2 regions of the Pseudoalteromonas sp. BDTF-M6 genome follow, and region 1 is predicted to be linked to the other one. Evidence: predicted binding sites of a transcription regulator. Region 1 holds the regulator's gene; the other holds the start of a gene.
The links. Region 1 encodes LexA, which represses DNA repair genes until DNA is damaged. Its sites were predicted from a motif close to TACTGTATNNNNATACAGTA; they were not measured.

Region 1 (11,298 bases):
CACGGCAAGACCCAAAAATAACAGGTACTGACCATGGCTGCTTTCCTGCTCCATTTGCATCACGGTTAAGCCCGCGCCGGCGGCGATAAAAAACAACGCCACCGCGCCGACTATCGGCCAGGGACTCTGCGCCGGCACATAGTACTTTTCATACTGTTCACTCATATTCATGCCTCATTTGGGTTATCGCGCCGACGCCACTAACGACTCGGGATGCTTGGCGCTGATATCAAAAAGCGTATATGACAGCGTTAGCTCCTCGTATTCGGGGGGTAACGCCGGATCGACATAAAATCTTAATTGATATTCTTGTTGTTCGTTGGCCTGCAGGGTTTGCTGGTCAAAGCAAAAGCAGGCCAGTTTATGTAGGTATTTTGCCGCCAATCCAGGAGAGACAGACGGAATGGCCTGCATCACCCGGGCTTGATCGCTGATATTGGCCGCCGTAAAGGTCACCAGGCTCATCTCTCCGGGCTTAACCACCACAGACTGCTGCTCGGCGCTGACCTTAAAGGGGGCGCCGCTCTGGGCATGAGTGGTAAAGCTCACGGTGACCTCGCGACTGTTATCCACCCTTTGGCTTTGTTGCGCCTGCTCCATGGAAGGCTTGCCGTTGAGGCCGGTGACATCGCAGAACACGTCATACAAGGGCACCAGCGCAAAGGCGAAGGCAAACATGGCCAGGGTAGTTAACAGCAGTTTTCGTAACAACGGCATATGGTTCATTTATTTCACCTCGGGCGGCGTCTCAAAGGTGTGATATGGCGCCGGTGAGGCCACTTGCCACTCTAAGCCCTCGGCTCCGTCCCACACCTTGGCCGGGGCTTTCTCGCCGGCCTTGATGCACTTAAACACCACGGCCACAAACAGCAGCTGCGATAAGCCAAAGGCAAAGCCACCGATACTGATAATGGCGTTAAAGTCGGCAAACTGCAGCGCATAGTCGGGGATACGACGGGGCATGCCCGCCAGGCCGACAAAGTGCATGGGGAAGAAGAGTACGTTGACGCTGATGAGCGACATCCAGAAGTGCCACTTCGCCAGCGTGGTGCTGTACATATGCCCGGTCCATTTCGGCAGCCAGTAATAGGCCGCGGCCATAATGGAGAATACCGCCCCGGTGACCAGCACATAGTGGAAGTGCGCCACCACGAAGTAGGTATCATGGTATTGGAAGTCCACCGGCGTAATCGCCAGCATCAACCCGGAGAAGCCGCCCAGGGTAAAGAGCACGATAAAGGCAATGGCAAACATCATGGGCGCTTCAAAACTGATGGAGCCGCGCCACATGGTCGCCACCCAGTTGAACACCTTCACCCCGGTGGGCACGGATATCAGCATGGTGGAGTACATAAAGAAGAGCTCGCCGGCCAGCGGCATGCCGGTGGTAAACATATGGTGCGCCCAGACCACGAAGGACAACAAGGCGATGGACGCGGTGGCATACACCATGGAGGAGTAGCCAAAGAGTTTTTTGCGCGAGAAGGTGGGCACTATGGTGGAGATAATGCCGAATGCCGGCAAGATCATGATGTATACCTCGGGGTGACCGAAGAACCAGAAAATATGCTGGAACATCACGGGATCGCCACCGCCGGCGGCGTTAAAGAAGTCGGTGCCGAAGTATTTATCCGTCAGTACCATGGTCACCGCCCCGGCCAGTACCGGCATCACCGCAATCAGCAGGAAGGCGGTGATCAGCCAGGTCCACACAAACAGCGGCAACTTCATCCACTTCATGCCCGGCGCCCGCAGGTTGACGATGGTCACTATCACGTTAATCGCGCCCATGATGGAGCTGGCCCCCATGATATGGATGGCAAACACGAACAGCGCGGTGTTGTCGTTACTGTAGGTGGTCGACAGCGGCGCGTAAAAGGTCCAACCGAAGGCCGGACCGCCCCCATCCATAAACAGCGACATCAGCAAGATGGCAAAGGCGAAGGGCAGGATCCAGAAGCTCCAGTTGTTCATGCGCGGCAAGGCCATGTCCGGCGCCCCGATCATCATGGGGATCATCCAGTTGGCCAGGCCGGTAAAGGCCGGCATCACCGCACCGAAAACCATGATCAAGCCATGCACCGTGGTCATCTGATTAAAGAAATGCGGGTCAACCAATTGTAATCCCGGCTGGAATAGCTCGGCGCGAATGACCATGGCCATGGCGCCGCCGGTTAAAAACATCAGCAAGGAAAACAGCAGATACAGCGTGCCTATGTCTTTATGGTTAGTAGTAAAGAGCCAGCGTTTAATGCCGGTCGCAGGCCCGTGATGTTCATGTGTTGCAGCGGCTGTACTCATTGTTCTCCCCCATCAATAAAGGCCTGAATCTCACTTGGTTGCACCGTATCGCCGGTGTCATTACCAAAGGCATTACGCTGATAGGTAACAACGGCCGCGAGCTCTTTAATGGTGAGCTGGCTCACGAAGGCCTGCATGGCCGTGCCCGGTTTACCGTGCACCACAATATCGATGTGGTCTTTGATTTCGCCGGTCGCGATTGGGCTGCCCTTGATTGCCGGGAATACTCCGGGAACGCCGAGACCCGTTGGTTGGTGACAGGCTACGCAGCGGGTCATATAGATCTTCTCGCCGGTGCTCATGAGCTCGTCATGAGACAGGGTTTGGTCGAGTAAGGCGGCATCGGCATCGGCCTGGTCCAACATCGCTTGTTTTTGCGCCGCCAGCCAGGTATCAAACTCCTCAGGGGATTTCGCTTCAACCACAACGGGCATAAAGCCGTGGTCCTGACCACACAGCTCGGCACATTGACCGCGATAGATACCCGCTTCGTTAACCTTGGTCCAGGCCTCGTTGATAAAGCCCGGGTTGGCATCTTTTTTCACCGCGAAGTCTGGCACCCACCAGGAATGAATGACATCGTCCGAGGTCATCAGGAAACGCACCTTTTTACCGGTAGGGATCACCAGAGGCTTATCCACTTCCAACAGGTAATTTTCGCCCTTAGCTTCTGCGTTTTTAATTTGCTCCTGGGGCGTGGCCAGCAGCGAATAAAAGCCCAGATCATGACCCATGTATTCATAGTGCCATTTCCACTGCGAGCCGGTGATCTTGATGGTGACATCCGCCTTGGAGGTGTCCTCCATGGCGATCAGGGTTTTGGTCGCGGGCACCGCCATGCCGATAAGAATTAAAAATGGGATCGCGGTCCAAAGAATTTCGACCTTGGTGCTTTCATGGAAGGTGGCGGCGGTAGCGCCCTTGGATTTTCGGTGCCTGAGCAAGGCCCAAAACATGACCGAGAATACGATCACCCCAATCACACAACAGATGATAAATATCGTCATATGCAACTGGTAAACATTCTCGCTGATATCCGTCACCCCAGGGCGCAAGTTGTACTTGCTGTTGGCAAAGGCCATTTGGGGAACAAACAGACACAGCAACATGAGGGAGCAAAGCTGCTTCATGTACCATCTCCTTAACTACGCGCAACGCAAAAAAGGGAAGAGGCAATTACTGCTAGCCATTCTTCGTTATTATTATGCTTGGACTGGCCGATTCAATTTACTGCAATAAAAGTGCGCAAAAAGCAACCAGCAAAGCCTGTAATATAACCAATTAGTCAAGAATTGAGCGAATAGCAAGAAATGAAGCGTTTTAGTTTTGCTTTTTTAAATAAATATTTGGGGGATATTCAAACTGTTAGCGCGTAAGGAAAGAAAGGAGAAAAGCGCCGTAAAACCCCCAATAAACGGCCTATCGGGGGCTAAATGCGGGGTAAAACCTACATCCAGTCGGCGTTTCGAATTACGCCAACTGCTAAACCCTCAATATTAAAGGATTCATGTTCTAAATCGACTTCGATGGGGGCAAACTCGTCGTTCTCCGCATGCAGTAACACCTTACGACCAGCCTTTTCCAAACGTTTGACCGTGACGTCTTCCCCGACACGGGCCACCACCACCTGACCGTTTTCCGCCACCTGGGCGCGGTGTACCGCCAGCAAGTCGCCATCGAGAATGCCTATGTCCTTCATACTCATGCCGTTAACGCGCAGCAGGTAATCCGCCGCCGGTTTAAACAGCAAGGGGTCGATTTGGCAATGGCTCTCAATATGTTCCTGCGCCAAAATGGGCTCACCGGCGGCTACGCGACCTATCAGCGGCAGGCCTAATTGCTCCGGCTCTTCTTCCTCAACCAGCTGAATACCACGGCTGGCGCCGGGTTTCATCTTGATCACCCCTTTCTTGGCCAGCGCCTTCAGGTGCTCTTCAGCGGCATTGGCACTGCGAAAGCCCAGCGTTTGTGCAATTTCGGCGCGCGTCGGCGGCATGCCGGTATCTTTAATAAAGACTTTGATCAGCTCTAAAATTTGCGATTGGCGTTTAGTTAAAGGGCGCATACAACTGGTTTTCCATACAGTACATTTAACTGTGAGTATATACAGTTGTCAGAAAATCGCAAATAAATTCAAGGAATTTGCCAACCCCTGTGGCGTTTAATTTATTTCCAAAAAAATCCGTTAACAATAAACTTTTTAAATGCTCAAAGAGTGAAGGGGTATCTAGCGATCTGGGTCTACTCCAGCTCTAACTAAAGGATGGCTGAGAAATTGATATTTATTCAAATAGTTCAGTAGCTTGTTACCGTTCTTTTATCAATATTGGCGGTAAAACGTTTGAAGCCTACTGCTTTACTATGCTTAGTGCACACTAGTTGGAACTAAGCTATCGAAAACCGCGGTGCTAGGTGTAGTGATAGTCAGCTAGGAGTGAGGATCGGACGTTCATCCTTCTACCAAAATCACAGTGTATACATCCATAATCGTTGCGTTTCTCCCATAGTCAGGAAAACGACCCAATGGGTCGTTTTTGTCGTGTCCACGTTTAGAGCAATGTAGAATAACTTCAATGCTGTTAAGTACTTCCTAAATTTGCTATCAATGGTCATAGGACAAAAATGAGACCGATTTGGACAGGAAAACGACCCAATCGCTCGATATTAAATTGTTTGAATTTTTAGGAAACTATGAAGAATATCGAAATTAGAGATATCTTGAGGTTCGCTGACTCTTTGAAGAGTGAAGACTCCGAGCATACATATCACCGTTCTTATCGCCATTTCGTAAAGTATTTCTGTGACAAGGATACTCTTACAGAGCAAGACTTGGTTATTGGTGCAAATTTCACTTATGGATGGATGCCAACAATCATGAACTTCAAGTCGAATAACTTTGAAGAGTCGCTGAATATACTAAACAAGGCAAAGTTGCCTGAACGAATTTCAAGTGATGAAATCCTTGCTTTAAAGTCATTGGTAAACAACTCTCTTGTTGGCGTTTCAAAACTTCTACATTTCGTAAACCCAAATGTTTATGCGATTTGGGACAGCAGGGTGTGCCATTTCCTTCTTGGTAAGTCTCACAAGTACATTATTGAAAAAGTAGATTTGTACTGGGAATACTTAGACTTGTGTGGACGAGTAGCATCAGAACCAAAATTTAAGGAAATACACACTGCTTTCGAAGCTTCGGTCAATTACCAAGTTGCAGAGTTTAGAGTCGTTGAGCAACTGATGTTTGTTAATAGCAGTACAACGATAGCAAAATTCTAACAAACTGTTTAAGAGTGATTCGCAACGCGTGGCATTTTCACTATGCGTTGATTTAAGTGATTAAGGTGGTGTGCGTAGACTTCGGCATTGCGTTGCTCACACCTTAACAGGGCGTTAGTAGCAATCTGTAATAGTTGAACAAGGAAAATATTAAAATGATGAAAGCAATTTCTAATATTGTCACCGTTTGGGGATTTATATCTATTCTTATCGTAATTTTTAACTGGGCGGGATTACTTCCAAAATATGATATTCAGCTGGTGGAAAAAAAGGCTATTACGCCAGAGGTTCTAGTCCACCCAGGTGAAAACATCCGACTAAATGCTTTATTTTTAAATTCTGTATCAAACCAGAAGATTGAAGCCATAACTTGGAGCTTACAAGATTCTAAAGGAAATAAATATCAAGGTATTCCAAATTTAAGTTCAGTAGACATTCAATTATTACCAGATTTTTCTGGAATGATGAAAATCAGCGTTGAGGCCAAAATTTTTGGAGAAAGTAATCCTCGGACCGGAGAAGGAAGCTTTCAAATAGTACAAACTAATTCATACCAAATGAAAAAACTGACCCATGGTGAGTTTTCTTTACCGGATAATCTTACTGAAGAACACCTAAAGTTAATGCAAGTTTACGCTGGTTCATCTCAGTGGGTTGACGCAGCAATGGCTGACTCGAGGGGAAGTATTGCAAACCTGAAATCTCAAGTTGATGAATTGACGACTTGGGGCGGAAAAGCGTATATCCGTTATATTCCTAAAGAGTCAAATAGTGAACAGTTTGAATATGCTGTCGCTACTCAGATAGATGCTGATGAAAATAACCAATAACATTAAAAGCTTAGGCAACTAACAAGCCTTTAAAGCAAGAAAAATAAAGCTTGGCTTTGTCACTGCGTTCCTAATTTTAGTCAAGCGTTTATTTGCCTTTTAGTGGGGCGTTATGGCACAGGAGCAAAATTTGGAACTACAAACGTCTAAAAGTACAAATATTGTATTGAAATCTACGTTCAACCTTTTGAAAAAAGCTCATAATTTGTATGCAGAACACAGGGTTAAACAGTTCCTTGATGCTATTGATTCTGAAGTTGAATACCTATCACTCGACAAGCAAATAGAACTCAATGAGTTTTTGAATAGTAAAGTAGCTCAAAAAGTTCTAGCTGACTATGCATCTGCAATTACATCTACGTCAAGTGAGATCGGGTTAAGAGCGTTAGCTTTAACCTTCATAAATGATCGCCAGTTTAACTTTAGTGAAAATGAAAAAGTCAGATTTATTTCTTGTATCAATGGTATAGATGACCTAAAGGTGAACTTATTTATTAAGTTAGCTTCATTGAAGCAACTGGAGTTTAAAACAGTATATCCAGTTTACGTTGTTAATAACCTGAACTTTGATGCCTTAAGCTTAGGCGTAGATGTGGATGAATTGTTTGCTTACACAGAAGACTTTATTAAAAGGGGACTATTGCTCCGAGATCCTCGTTCAACAGATGGCGGTAATTTTTACTCTCCAAAAGACGGCGACTGGTCAATCTGCTTTGGCATAAGTCCCACATTGCAGAGATTTGCGTCAGTATTGATAAAAGCAAAGTTGTTAGCTGTGAAGTAGTGCCATAACAAAGCATTTAAGAGTGATTCCCAACGCTTGGCATTTTCAGTTCAAGGTTGGGTTTCGTGTTTACGGTGGTATGGTTGAGGTTAGGTGGTAGCGTTGCTCACACTGGTAAGGCCATTTAAAATCCCCAACTTAGCTTGTGACTATGGCATACGTAAGGAATCCGCCTCCGGTAAGAAGCAAGCAAATGATCAAGAGGTTGTATAAAAACAAAAGCGGTTTAGTGAAGGCTGATAGTCCCTTTGCCATAATAAGCATCCTTGTCGGTACGCTAGATTCACATAGTCCATTCAGCTTTAATTATAGAGGATAAGAAGCCTTTTCCCAGTTGGCTTTTCAATCTGGTTAGCCAAATCGTGTAGTAATCAGCGCTCATCATATTAAGGGCCATTGCTGTATTCGAGCCAGAAATTTAAGTGGCGACTTAAAAGACCACATACGGTCTATTATGGACTTTTTTGTGTCGTAATAGTCCTTATAAGAGCCATTATGAATACCCTAGATTTCGGCTCTATAGCAAAACGGTCCTTTTTGCTTTCTAGAAAATAACACCATCGAGTTAATTCAATTCAGGCTTGAGCCTTACTCATTCCCTTTTATTAGCTCCCTCAGTGGCAAACGCTCTAATAAAAGTAACACCAGCTCTCGTTGGAAGTATTGATACTTATCAGGGATATCCAGGTTGGTGATCTTAGCTGAGTGAACGTCACCAGTGTACTCTCGAATGCGCTCTATATGTTTTGCTTCAAACACATAGATTTTATCAGCCCATTGCAATAGCTCTTCACTACATAAGCGAGAGCCAGCCTTAGCAACATACTTAGCGCTTAGCCCAGCTGAGCGATATTCGTTAATACCATCGGCAGCGCTAAATAACTCTTCGGCTGTTTTGCTGCGTTGGATATTGGCAGTGCATAAGAAAAGAATGTTCATGATGTGAATTCTTAGCTTGCGTTTAATTCATCATATCAAATTCAATTTGGTCTGGTTAGAGAAGGCTACGCATGGAACTAGCACTTTTAATTTTTTTCTCTCCAATTACCTTGCTTACACAATCTTGCTCCAGACCTAAGCTAACAGCTCCTTTAAACAGACACATTAGGAGCACCTATGTCTAATCCCAAAAAGCCAATGACCACTGAAGACGCCGCACGTATCCAGAGCGAATACGCAAAAAAACATGGAGGAAAAGTGCCTAAAAACCACTTTGTAGGACGCGCGCAGAGGGCCGCCCAAAAGAATCAAGACAAGTAATTTTGACTTATTATGAGGTGGGCGCTCCCACCTCTTTTGGAGAGCTAGATGAGACGCTATAGCAAAAATAAGGAAATAAACTCTTATATTAAGCGGTTAGTAAAAGAACAACTGTGTATTGTGAATAGAGGAAAGAAACATAATAAACTCTTATCAAGACATGGGACGCACATTACAATACCTTCTACACCAAGTGATTGGCGTGCATATCATAACTTTAGAAAGGATGTCGAAAAGGTGATAATGAATGAAACTTTATAAAGCGAAAAGGACTACCCCTTACCCCACAGCGCAGGCTCTACTAAGAAGTATATCAACTGCGTTTGATACCAAATCATTCTTGTCATCATCAGATGCACGAAAGCTTGATGATAGCTGCTCTAAACAAGTTGATATCCATATCGGTGAGTTTGAAAAATTAAAAGAACTTACAGTCATCAGCCCAATTCGTAACGTATATGGAGACGAAATTGCGGCAAGAGTCACAATATTTCTGCAAAAAGTATTCAAGTCTTATTTTGATTGGATTTCCACTCACCCTTTAGATGGGTTCTCCATTGGGCAAGCTAATAAATATCTTGAAGACAGCGCACTCCTATCGAGTTTAGTAACCAGCACCTTCTTAGAAGAAGATAATCACTCACAGAAGTTATGTGCCCCCAATGGAGTTAATTTAACTATCCTGGATGACGTAGAAGATAATTCTTTACTTACACTGTTCAAATCGAAAGAGGTTAAAGACAGGGTTCGGACATGGATCAAACAAGCCGAATTGCCATCATTCAAATATGTGGCATCCCTAGAACAGCATGCCCCGCCTAATTCCCATGACGAAAAGCAATGGAACAACTTAAAGTGGAGTATTATCGCTACAAGGTTCTTATTAGAATTTCAACCACATCTAGAGAATGCTCGGTTTGCGTTCGATGACTTCAAAAACTCAACTGAAGATAATCGAATGCAACTTTCCGATAACTACTTGCGTTTGCAAAGTCTCATTAACGATGTTCTCCACGAATACAAGCAAAACGCCCGCTCTCCAAAGTCTGAAAAGAACAAAAAAATAGTCTCAGAACTACTTCTTTCAATAAAAACGGAGCTTGATAATTGTACTGAGCTCGAGGGCTTGACCTATCGATATCACCAATTATTAGGAAAGCATCTCGTACTATCAGGTAAGTTAGAAGAAGCTAATTTCGCATATAAAAAGGCTTTCGAGCTATCACTTTATAGAGCTCATTCTAAAGACCAAATTCAAGCTATCATTAGTGAAGCTTTGGTTGTAGCTGCTTACCAAACTAAAGCTGATAAAGTATTTATCACGCGACTCAAATCTGCTTCTATTTTGTTTGGTTTTGATCTTTTGCCAGCGAAGACTAAATCAGAAAACAAGCAGAAACTAGAAGTATTAGCGAGTAATGAAATTGAACACTATCGCTATAACTTCAACAACTGTTTTCCAGCCCAGTATGCATACCCTAATACAGCTTACCCAGAGTACGATCTCAAAGTTGGTTCTATTGTAGAGGAGACTCCCCAAAACCCTCTCGATACTCAAAGGAAAAACATGAAGGTCGGCTCTAAAGCTGGAGTCCAACGTAAGATGCCCCCAATTGTTTATGCCGCTCTTCATAATGACGTTGAGCAAGTTAAATCATGCTTAGAGCGTGGAGATAGCGTTAATGTCACATCTGAAGTTGGTGACTCTCCGTTATTGATGGCCCTCTCTCATTTAGATCGCTTTGATCCATTAACTGAGTCTCTTGATAGACAAATTTTTGAAGCTATCTCGCTTAAGCCTCATTCAGCTAAGATATTAAATACAGTCACAACGCGAAAGATGAACTTCCCTTTGATGGCAGCCGTTTGTACTGGGGAGCCTGAAATTGTACATAAAGTTTTATCGCTAAATGAGGACATTGAAATTGATCTTAGAGGTGGACTCGATTCGGAGAGTGCCTTATACCATGCTCTTGGCCTAGTGAAAGAGTGTAAAAAACCTATTTGGACTATCGACGACTTTTTAAATAGGCTACAGCCTGAAAATCTTCATAGATTAAAGCCCCTCTTTGCTGGGGTGAATATTGATGATTTACCAGTTATTAAAAATGAGAGGCATAAGAAGATTCTCGAGGAGTATTTGGAAGAAATTAATAAACGCAAATTAAAAAACTATCCCACCGTTTCAAAAATGCGGCAAATTGCCAGGATCTTAATAAAAAAAGGTTCTAATGTTAATTTAACACATAGAATAAAAGGGATGGATTACACCCCCCTTATGTTAGCAGCCGAAATGGACGAGCTAAATCTATTCAAGCTCATGATTGAACATGAAGGGGACTGGAAGAAAAGCTATACATTGCCCATCTATGCCACCCATAGAAATAAAGCTATCAACTGCCTCGACATAGCAAAACACTATCGTTCTGAACGCGTGGTAAAGTATATTCAAACTGAATTACTTTGTTGACACGTACTAGCTCAGACTTGATCTGACAGTTACCCATTTTTCAATCGGTGACTATCAGTTTAGATTTGAGCTAAATTCTTCTCAGCCCAAATCGATTTCCCATCCAATAATGTTTCCAGTGGCTTTCTGCCACAGCACAATTGAACTGATGGTCAGCTCTGTGTCAAAAACAGTCACCCACCAATCCATATAACCTAATATAATTTAAATGGCACTTCCACAGGTAGATACAGCCCTTCACTTGGTCGCTTCATCTCTTCATAATGAATAGCCAAAGATAAATACATTATCGAATTTCTAGCTAACTTCATTAATGTCATTAAGCGCGATTCGAACTGGCTTATAGGTATTAAAAGGGTGTGGGAAGATAGCTTTTC
Region 2 (11,298 bases), on a different contig from region 1:
GAGTAACTAAGAAAGCGCTCTGTTGATCCTTGTATTTATTGTAGTACTGCTCGGAATACGCCAAGGCTTGCTCATAACCTTTGGTGTCAATTAATATTTTAACCAACGCAGAATAGGTTTTCTCAGTGGGTTTGTATGCATGCTGCATTTTTGCATACACCAAGGCTTGCTCATAATTTTTGGAGCTAATGAGTATATTAATCAAGTCCGAATAGGTTCTCTCAGTGGGTGTGTTTTCATGCTGCATTTTGGCGTAGCGCAGGGCGGATTGATAATCACCTGACTCCCTGTAAGATTTTATCAGGTGGCGAATAATCTCTTCTGTGAGGCCAAAATTGCTTTCAACAATAGACAGCGCTTTACTCATCTTCTGATAGTCATTTTCATCCCAATACCAGGGCAACAGCCGCAATGCGGTATAAATACTTTCGCCATAGACTTGTTCAACTGTCTTGGCGGTACTTGCATAGTGGCGTTGTTGGAGTGCGAAATTTCTTAGGCCCTCTTGGCGAGTATCAATCCCAAGCTGCGCGAGGGTTTTATATTTAAGCGCTAGCATAAGTGGCGATACCCTGACGCTCGGAGATAACATATCGAAGCCGGCCATAACTTCTTTCCATTCCTCGCGAGCACCGTGCTCCCAAATACTTTGGAAAATCGCCCAATCTTCATCGGACACTTTTGCCGGTGATACAAACCTTTGCAGTAAAGCCTTACTGGGGTTGCTGGTAAAATACAAATCGTAGGCTATCCAGGTTGAATAAGTTAGGGCGTCATGTGCAATCACCACGTCGGCAACACGAGGGTCGTCTTTATTCTGAGACAATTCAAGCAAATAGAAATTACCAATAGGCTCGCGCTCACTGCCCAGCCTATCTTCCACAACAATTACCGGCCCATTAAAGTCGCCGAAGGTCCCCTTGCCCAAGGCACTAAAACTAATCTCGTATTCCCCAGCGTTGTTTACCTCTAACACTATACCGGGATACTGACTGAACCATTGGGCAAAATGATCAGCGACTTTTTGTCGGGTCTCAGGATCGTCGGTGACAATCATAGCCACCTTTGCACTTAAGGCTGGCAGGTCTACCTTATCCTTAGGTACTCCCCATGCACTAAAACCGAGAAAATCCACCAACCCTTCATCGGATTTATTATTTGCAAAAGCTGTGTGGGGAAACAGAATAAGAAAAAGTAAAAGCGCGCGACCAAAAAAAGGGGACATAGCAAAACTCCATTTACATGTTCAATTCACGTTGATTCGATGGCAATACAAAAGTCTCATCTTAAAGCACAAGGTGTAAAAATGCCATTAGAAATACGGAGCCTTGCAACACCGTGATATTTTGAAACAGTTAAGCAGTAAGCCAGATGCCAATAAATATTAGGCTATGGCTTTGAATGGCCTGACAGTTTAACTATTAGCTGCTGGAGTCATCTATACTCGCTACTTTGGTGACGGCGTTAATGCCATTTTTGTGACTATGCAATGAGTGATTATCAATCTGACACAACCCAATTTCGTGGCTGTTGGTATCAACTGATAGGCGGCAGTGCGTTTTCACCCAGAGATTATGGGATCGGCTCCTACAATAGCTATACTCCATTGGGATATAGCGCGTCCTTTTGTCTTGTAGACAGGCTCCGGAATTTATTAAGTTTGTATACAAATCATGATCCTATGATGCTCTTTTATTTCAGCAAACTCAAGGTGAGCGGGCACAATCAACAGACTCACAATTTTATCCCGACATGGATGCTCCCCTGGACAGGCTATTGCGTTCCATGCGACGCCAGCGTATTCAGCCTCCCGCGCTTAATAACGTTCAAGCCAGCCCGATGTCTGATAACTTTTGGTTTTACGCTGATATAAATCTGCCACTAAACTATTGCGGTACTCTGATTATTGACAGAATGCCGATGATTTCTGGCGATGAGAGCGAATTGTATATCCGTGAAGCGATTAAGAATATTGTGGAAAGCGGCAGTCATATCACCCGTTGGACGCTGCAGTTTGTCGTTGGACAACTTATTACCGAAACCGCCCATGAGCCTGATGAGCGCTTGGCGGAATTGATAGAGTGCTACGGCGAACAGGAACCCCTAGAATTAAATGCTGTCATTCCGGTCGAGGTAAAAAATACTAGGGGCTTGAATATGGATTTGGCGTCGGCAGCGTCATCGAACGCACTTCCCCTTAATGACAATGTGTTGTTTAATGATTTTGAGATTGAACCGCCTCAAACCACAAAAAATAATATTTTTTAGCGGCCAATATGCTTTGCTGAAGCTCTTGAACTAATAAACCCTTTACAAATATTCTGAATTTATAGGGTAGTTAGGTTTAAGCCTGAAGGACACAATGCTAGACTGCAACAGACAAGGTTAATTGTAGGGACTCACACGAGGTTTACTATGTCGATTCGATTGCTTTTCTCTCTTTTCATAAGCAGCTTGCTATTACCTAGCTGGGCAATGGGCTATGCAACTATTGAACAACAATTGCAGAGCTTTAGCTTCCCTGACAATTGCACTCAAGCTCCCGTGGTACCAGACTACGACGATAGAAACGTGGATTGGAATGCGCTTGAAAAAAAAGAGACGGAGTGGCGAACTTGCCTGATCAATGCTAAAGGAAAGGATGCACACGCTCTGAAGACGTTCTTTATCGAAATTGGTGGGGATTTAACTCAAAGTCCCATTAACCGTAAACTCTACCCAAAATACCCGCGTAACTGTCAGTGCGGTCAACTAATGGATCAACTGCTGGGGCAGTTATCAGTTCGTGAACAACAGCGATATACACGTTTTCAGCAGTATATTGCCGATCATGAAGAACGTAATCGCAGAGTTGATGAGTATAATCGAAATGTTGCTAAAGCGAATCAGCGTAATTTTGAACGCCAGTTAAGAAAGGAGCAAAAGCGTGAGCGCGAAGCTACCTACGACGCTATTTGGCGTGGAATGCAAAACGCCCGCTACCAGAACTGAAAAGAAATTATTAGGGTCAGGTCTTGCATTGTGGACACCCTGAACAATCATTTAGTATGAATGAATAGGTTCGAAAGACTATATTTTGTTCAAAGATGACCTTCTGTTCTCTACTTATTCTTACTTCAGTCTAAATCCCCCTATAACGAAGATACTTAGAATTAAGGTCGCATATCGATAATACTGAGGACGCTCAATCCCTACTTAGAAAATGCCGTCTCCCGTTGCTCCCAGGTAATGGATCTCGACAGAAGATCTTTTGGGGTTATCTAACCGATGGGAATTGGTGAATCTATGGCGCTGGAAAGTAATCTTGCAATCAGCAAAGCGCCACGAGAAGGTTGCTTTTCTATGGCAGATAAATAGCAATGATGGAACACTAAAATTATAAAAACGTTACTTCGATATTACCTCAAATCTGGCGTACCAAACTATGCACCTCACATCTGCCTAAAGCATCCGTAACTTAGTTAAAAAGTGATCCTTTGCCCTTCAAGTGATTATGAATCCTTGGGTATTAATATTCTCTCACTTATCTGTTGATGTGTACTTGGTTTGTCTATTTGATACGTAATCAGGTCTTGAGGGAGATTTGGTTTGAGTAAATCGTTAAATAACTCGTTATCAGTCAATGAGCTGTCGAGCCACATATTCATCACTTCATCCCCCTGGGGTAGCATGAGCGGCATGGCTTTTGAGTGGATGTGCTTTAGCTTGTTGTGCGGCGGTAGTGTTATGACGGAGCAACTTAATGCACGCTCACCTGTGAGCGGGTGAAGCCACTCGCGGTATAGCCCACCAAAGGCAATAGCTTCCCCCTCTAACGCTTCAAAATCATAATAATGAATGGGCTTCTTATTCACATATTCAGTCTCACCGAAACCTGAAGCCGGAATAATGCAGCGAGTCTTTCTAAATGCCTCAAAGCCAGCACTTCGAAGGACATTTAGCTTGTCGTAACGGGTATTAAAGGATGTGTATTTTGAGGGCTTAAATGAACTCTCTGTTCTCTCAAGTAACAACCACCAGGTGGCTTTCTCTGCCCGTCGTTGACTCTGTTGTTCCCTTATTATGGTAATTGGGCTGGCTGCGCGTAGAAAACGTCCCTCCTGGAGTGGCTCAGACCAAAACTGAATATTAAGCTGCTGGATTAGGCGCTTTACACCTGAGCTAGCAGCGACACTTAACCTGCCACACATACTTTTCTCATTAACGGACCATGTATCCAATTTAGACTACAGACTATTAGTTCTGTAGAAATATTTTCATTGCTCTCTGTTCTAACATGATAGAGTTAAATATACTGTATGTATATACAGTTTTGGTTGTTGTTATGAAGGTTATTCCTATTTACATAGAAGCTGGGATCACGGGCTTTGAGTCACCAGCCGCTGAATATACAGAGCTTGGCCTGTCATTGGACGAGCTGCTTATTAAACACCCACATGCAACTTTTATCGGGCTCGCGAACGGTGACTCAATGCAAGAGGCGGGTATCTTTGACGGCGATCTATTGATTGTGGATAGAGCCGAAGCAATCCAGCACGGTGATATCATCGTTGCCAATTACAATGGCGCATTTGTTTGCAAACAGCTTGATAAACATCAAGGACGACTGTTATCAGCATCTCCTGGCTATGCTGCCGTACAAATTAAAGAAGGCGATGAATTTCAAGTTGAAGGGGTCGTTACTCGCTCAATACGCTTACATCGTAAAGCAAAAGAGCTCTTGATATGTACGCATTAGTTGATGCCGTCGCCTTTTATGCCAGTGCTGAAAAGGTGTTTGACCCAAGCATAAGAAAGCGCCCCGTAGTTGTTCTAACTAACAACGATGGATGTGTGTGTGCGGTGAGTCCGGAGGCCAGGAAGCTCCAAATTCCAAAGTTTGAGCCTTACTTCAAACTAAGGCACCTGCTCAACAAACATAATGTCGTGGTGCGCTCGTCCAACTATGAGCTTTATGCAGACCTGAGCTCACGTATGATGGATGTTATAGGGCGTTTTAGTGACAATCAGTACATCTACTCAATTGACGAGTCCTTCCTGAGATTTGCTGGCTATAACGCACTGGTAAATGATTGGCACCAGTATGGCCAGGACATTCGCAGAGCTGTTTGGCGGGAGACTAAGTTACCCGTTGGCGTAGGCTTTGGTTTAACCCCAACACTTGCTAAAGCAGCCAATCATGCAGCTAAAAAGTTGGAAGGTTTTAAGGGGGTAGCGGTCATTGACGACAACCATTCTGCCAAGGCTATCCTATCCAGGATGAAAGTCACGGATGTATGGGGCATTGGTGGCCGTTTGGGGAAAAAGCTCAACATCATGGGCGTTCAGAATGCCTGGCAGCTTGCGTGTCAAAGTCCAAAGAATATGCGTCGGCAATTTTCTGTTGTAGTAGAGCGTACAGTTGAAGAGTTAAACGGCAAGCTTTGTTTGTCATGGGATGATGTCAAAAGCCCGAAGCAGGAAATCTTCTCGACGCGGAGCTTTGGTGAGCGGATAACGAATATTAACGACTTAAAAGCCTCATTAATCACGCATTGTGGAATAGTAGGGAAAAAGCTTCGGCAGCAAGCCTCTCTTACTCGTCGTATCATGATATTCGCTCATAGCTCCCCCCACGAAGATAATTTCTATAAGCGCAGTTACCTGTATGACTTTCCCGTGCCAACTAATGACAGCCGCATTATTGCCAATGCGGTTAGCGAGGTAATGCCTTATTTGTACGCACCTGGTGTGCGATTCTATAAGGCAGGTTTAGGTGCAATTGACCTGGTTTCTGAGCAGTTTATGCAGGCCGATTTATTCACCCCTTGCCTGGACAACAAAAAACTTATGAACAGCATGGATACAATCAACCAGCTCTTTGGCACTGGCACCATAAGGCTAGCTAGCGCACAGCAAAATCAGCGCTGGTCAATGCGACGCGATTTTTTAAGCCCCAGATATACAACTAGGTGGTGTGATATCCCTCGAATATTGTGCTGATGGTTTGGAGGCAGAAAGGTTGGGCGTTAGTGCATGGCTATTGAAGGCTTGTAGTTGAAGGGCTGGAATGTGCCATTGTGATACGCTTTTTCTCATTATAAGTATTTATAGATTAACTGTAATAACGGACGCTAAACTAACTATTTTGGACAAAAAAATATAGATAAGAAGGGCGGCTCAGTATCGTTGTGAACCGCTCAGCTTCTATTAAAGGGTTTATATCTAAAAAATAGGGTGATGTTCATACTAATTCTCATTTTGACATAATAGCTGTTGCCTCTACAGCAGGTAATGTTTGTTAGTTCAATATTTGAAAGTAACAAACACTAACCTGCACCAGTATTTTAAAAGAAAAGGGCTTGGTTATTACACGGCTGATAAGAAAAAACCAAACTAAATATCAATATTTGAAGCTTTCCTTAGTTTTAGCGTTGATTCAAGCTGCTTGAAATTTTCGTTTAAATATTGCTTTTTTCTTTCAGAAATTAGCTTTTCCAATGTTTTACCAGTTGTGTATTTTAATCGAACGACGACACCTGAATCGGTTAAGTTTAAAATGTATTCAACACCTATGTTCAAAGAGGAAACTTCATTGCTTCTAAAAAAATCATTCTTGATGGAAAAGTTATAGTTAATTATTTTAGAACCCTGCTTATAGTCTGGAGGTGTTCCATATTTATTGGTGATTGCCATAGAGATATCTCTTATAGATGCTCCTTTGTAAAATCTTTTAAGTAAAAAAAACCCTACTTTTCCATCTCTATCTGTTTCTATTATTTCTATTTTCCAAGTTGAAGGTATTAAAGAGTTGTCATCCAGGGATTTAAATTTATTTCCTTTTCCTTTGGTAAATTCATTTGTTAAACTTTTAATAAATGAGTTAAGCTCCTCCTCAGAAACTTCATATTTTTCATATATATCATTAAGGTCTTTATAGTCCGAATAAGTAGGGTGTGCTCCTTCCTGTGACATGCTACTGACTATATATTCGGAGTCTTCGAATCCTGAAATTTTTGCCTTTTTAATCACCGGACCAAATTGATTTTCTTGATATTCATAAAAATTCACGTTGAGTTCTGTACCGAATTGAACACCGTTGTAATTATTACTTATAAATGCTTTGTTTCTATCATCTAAAGTAGCAAACTCTCCTTTTTCTTTTTTGTTGATTGATTTCGAAAGCTGGTTATTGCCATCGAAGCAAAGTAGAATTGTTCCTACATCAATTTCCTTATCGCCAGAATATCGGTAGCGCCCTCTTACATTTTTTCCTAAATTAATGTTCCACATCATAGTGTCACTTGAAAAGTCCCCGCCGAAGTTAACGGAATATCTATTGTTTTTATTAGGGTGAGTGTTAGATTTTCCTAATAAAAGATCTTCAATTTTGTTTTTTATATTTCCTCTAAATAGTTTAGGGTTTAAGTCTGGTATAAAAAAATCAAAACTGTTTTCCATGCAATATTTCTGTGCAGCACTTTTTCCTATCATCCCTTCTTTCTGAACAATAATGGGATGTAAAGTTAAAATTTCTCCTTTGTGCTCGATTGAAATGGAAGCAAGCTTATTGCTGCTAGGAAACGCAGAAATCGAGAAGAAAAATAAGAATAGTAATGCTTTTAATTTTAACATAATCATTCCTTTTTTAGTAAAACGTAGAGTGAAAATTGCACCATAAAATCAGGTTAAATATCTTGATTTTTATTAGAGAACTTTTTTCAAACATTTATGACAAATATTGAGTTTAGCCCGTTCAATTATTAAGTCAAAAGTAAGCTAAGATTGACGTCCGCTATGGAGAAAAATGGATGAAACTGAGAAGCATAGTGAGCATCTCTAGTTCGCTCAAAGATGACCTTATCTTCCCTGTATAATTTCTTCAGTCTAAATTCCCCTTTAACGAAGATACTTAGAATTAAGGCCTCATCTCGATAACAAGAGGACGCTCAATCACTACTTAGAAAATGCCGTCTCCCGTTGCTCCCAGGCAACGGATCTCGACTGGAAACCTTTAGGGTTATCCAACCGAGGGAAATTGGTGTACCCACGGTAAGAGCTGGCACTGGGAAGGCTAGCTGGGTTAGTTGTACGAATGCGTTGCAAGTGGCCCTGGTGAATGGCAGAGCAATAATGTGAATAAGCAGGCACGTGTGCCTGCTTTTTTCTTTTCCAGCGCAGAAGGCTTTCGTGTCGGGGTAAACGAACGCCCTTAATTCCTCTGCCTCGGTGCTATGTACTCATGCAGGTCAAAAAATAGAGGAGTTTCTGCATGACGTCTAAACAAAGATTGGTTCTTACTACTTTAGATAAGCTTTGTTGGCTATTTATGAGGGTAGGGGATGTTTTGTTATTTGTGTTCCTGGTCGACATGCTGGTGCCGATACGTCAGGCATTGGGTTGTCCGCTGCAAACTATGGATATTCTGATTGCTTTAGTGTCAGCCTGGATGGGAGCGCTGCTGTTGTGGATTGTGCAGTTAGAGCTATCTAATAAGTATGAGTAGTTCCCCGAGTGAACGCTTATTTAGTTATGCAGTTGAATAAAACAGGAGGACGGACTGCATGAATCGAATGAGTAAAAGACAATATATTATCCGGGCAATACATGAACTGCTTCATACATTTGCTTTGGTAAACCTGGTTATCTGGATAAGTAACTGGCTTGGCCTGGTCACAGTCAATACAACTTACAAGTTGAGTGACATAACAGGGCTTATGATAATCACTGGCATCTATGTGATGTCCGTTGCACTCAAGGTTTGGAGCCTTGGTAAGCGCAACATATAACACTGTCGGCACCCTCGGGTGCCGATTTCTTATGAGTAAAATTATTCAGCTCACGCAGATATACCAATTATTTGCTGAATCCCAAACAATAGCGCCAATTGGTGCGCTCAAGCCATCAAGGCTAGGAGTTGTGTCACTTAAATATCGTAGCGTGCCACTTTTTACGGTGTAACCTTTTATTCTAAGTTTTAGTCTGTTTTTATCAGGTGAGTGCCCTTCGATAAATGCTAGTACTTGACCATTTTCATCGCTCCTGTCAGTGGCAAATTCTTGCCTATGCAACGAGCTATAGCCAACACCAACGTAGTTCAGTTGTCCATCTCTACAAACTTGTGAACCTATATTGGCTGGATCCTGTACAGCTTTCAACTGAGCTGCTCGAGCAACTTTTTCCTCAAATAGCCTCTTATCTAGCTCTTCACTCACAACATGAAGAAGATAACCCTCAGCTTGGTGTGTAAGGTTTTCATCTGCAAATTCGTGGTTCTTATATTTATCTAAATAGGCTGTTAATTGATGTTTGGCGCTGTTTGAGCTTAGTGCTGAAAGCTCATCTCTTTGCTGTTGAACGAAATGTAACTTTAGGCTCTGTTCTAAAGACTCTTTTTTAACTTGAACCTCGTCATGTAAGGTGTTCAAACTTTCTGCAAAAGCTTCTACTTCGGGAAAGCTATTAAACGTATTTTCGTATTTGAAATACTCATATGCTGAAAGGAGTTCCATTGAACTATATCTCTGGCGCAATGTGTTGTAGCTTAACGCTTCTCCTTCTAGTTTACTAAGTTCTTTGGATAGGGGTCCAAACGTTGCTTGTAACTTCGCTTCCCCCCCTATTTTTGTTAAGGCATCGGTATATGCTTCTGTATATTCTTCCGGTTGAAATTCAACTAACATATATGACGCTATTGCAGCAGATAAGCCGACAGTTGCGATGGCCATCTGTGCATTAGCGATAGCATCATACTGCCTCTCCATAAACCTGATCTCACTTGCGGTTGAGCAAGGATTATTTGACGAATCGTTACCAGTTACTGTAGTCACTGTGCATCGTTGTATGCGTTGATAGTCCCATGTTGGCTCTGATGTCATAAGGTTTACCCAGGCATAGCTTTTGTTATCGATCTTTCTTTTATCTAAAGTAAATTCAGTAAATTCGTAGCCATCATCAATTTTTTCTAGTTTTGCAAAAATATCTTTTTTATATGCTGTGGTTGGCTTAAAGAGGTTTGTGAGGTGGGAGTTATCGATACGACCATTAGAGGTTGTGGAGGTACTAGCACATCCCGTTAGTGCGGATGATATAAGTAGAGCTAGTCCAAGCTTTTTCATTTTTTGTTCCTTTAGTGTGTAATAGTTATTTTAATTATTTGCAGTTATTCTAATGAAGATAAATTAACATTCAATATAACACTATGAAATTATTGTTTTTTCTTTTTTGTTGACGGCAGGGCAGCTGTTAATTGACTGACAACATAATTTTAAGTGTAAAAAAGCGCGTTTATGAGCTCGGTGAATTTTGTCCTGAAAATTAACTTCTCTTGCAGCAAGGTCGCCTCCTGAGTGGTGAGATACGGCGCTTTGCTTTTCTTGTCATATCGATGCGGGAGCTCATCAAGTAACTGGCGTTGAAAGCGCCTGGTGTCGTCAATTACTCTGCCTGAGCTGCTGACAAAAAAGACCTTATCAAACAGTGGGCGCTGACAAAGCATATTGTTGGCAAGCTTCAGTAAGGTGGCCTCCACCTTGTTCTTATTTTTAAACGAATTCTCCAGCTCAATTGCAGCGGTACTGTAATCTGAGTTAATGACAACGGCATCAACGTTTTTGATGTCGTTGGACGGGTAGAGGCGTTTAAATTCTTTCTCGGTGACAAAGCCTCGCCATAGCGGGGCAGGCTGACCACTGGTGGTTTTGTTATGCACTCCCTGCATCAACACAAATTGTAAGATGGAATCGTGCATGATGCTGTTCTGATTGAGCTGCTCAATGGGATTGGTTTTGGACCGAAACAGTATTTCATGGCGTATTACTTCCTCAGCATATCTGGCACCGGAAAAGGTCAGCACGTAGACAACCCCATCCGCGGCGCGGCTGGTTTTTACTTTTGCGAGTAACTGTTTTTTGGTCAGCTTGTTTAGTAATTCGGTGACCTTGTGTCTTTGTATTTCGAAAATGGCCGTTAAGGTGATGGCTGAGACAAAGCCAAATCGCGCTGCCAGTACCACGGCTATCTCTTCTTTTCTTCTGGCCTTGTGTCGATTGCTCAAGTCCTTTGAGTAATACATATCGATTTCAAAATAGGGCTGATACACATTCCAGTTGGTAATACGTTCGGTATTGTCGAATAACAGCATAAGACTCCTTTGTAAGTTTATTGAGTAGGACTTTTACAAAGGTTCGTACTGTGCAAAATCGCGCAGTTTTCAGATTTCTATTGGGTAACTGAGTCGGTGTTTTAGTCGCGGCGCACTACCCAATAGAGCACCTGACGCTTTACCACTGTCAGCAGGAAGACATTTAAAAACTCAAA

Region 2: the regulator LexA is predicted to act here: its motif matches at 4,293-4,312, upstream of KD147_RS01230 (LexA family protein).

What each region holds. Positions count from the first base shown of each region.
Region 1 is NZ_JAGXTQ010000002.1:261,992-273,289, reverse strand. Features, by position in the region: gene KD147_RS05515 (cytochrome c oxidase subunit 3) at 1-165, opposite strand, end outside; gene KD147_RS05510 (cytochrome c oxidase assembly protein) at 184-726, opposite strand; gene ctaD (cytochrome c oxidase subunit I) at 727-2,301, opposite strand; gene coxB (cytochrome c oxidase subunit II) at 2,298-3,431, opposite strand; gene lexA (transcriptional repressor LexA) at 3,749-4,366, opposite strand; gene KD147_RS05490 (hypothetical protein) at 4,993-5,577, shown strand; gene KD147_RS05485 (hypothetical protein) at 5,733-6,407, shown strand; gene KD147_RS05480 (hypothetical protein) at 6,520-7,191, shown strand; gene KD147_RS05475 (arsenate reductase/protein-tyrosine-phosphatase family protein) at 7,780-8,130, opposite strand; gene KD147_RS05470 (hypothetical protein) at 8,308-8,451, shown strand; gene KD147_RS05465 (ankyrin repeat domain-containing protein) at 8,699-10,921, shown strand; gene KD147_RS05460 (LA2681 family HEPN domain-containing protein) at 11,116-11,298, opposite strand, start outside.
Region 2 is NZ_JAGXTQ010000001.1:269,207-280,504, forward strand. Features, by position in the region: gene KD147_RS01210 (tetratricopeptide repeat protein) at 1-1,225, opposite strand, end outside; gene KD147_RS01215 (hypothetical protein) at 1,786-2,268, shown strand; gene KD147_RS01220 (hypothetical protein) at 2,416-2,991, shown strand; gene KD147_RS01225 (SOS response-associated peptidase family protein) at 3,492-4,190, opposite strand; gene KD147_RS01230 (LexA family protein) at 4,325-4,738, shown strand; gene KD147_RS01235 (Y-family DNA polymerase) at 4,726-5,982, shown strand; gene KD147_RS01240 (hypothetical protein) at 6,376-7,614, opposite strand; gene KD147_RS01245 (hypothetical protein) at 8,327-8,485, shown strand; gene KD147_RS01250 (hypothetical protein) at 8,814-10,097, opposite strand; gene KD147_RS01255 (hypothetical protein) at 10,247-11,122, opposite strand.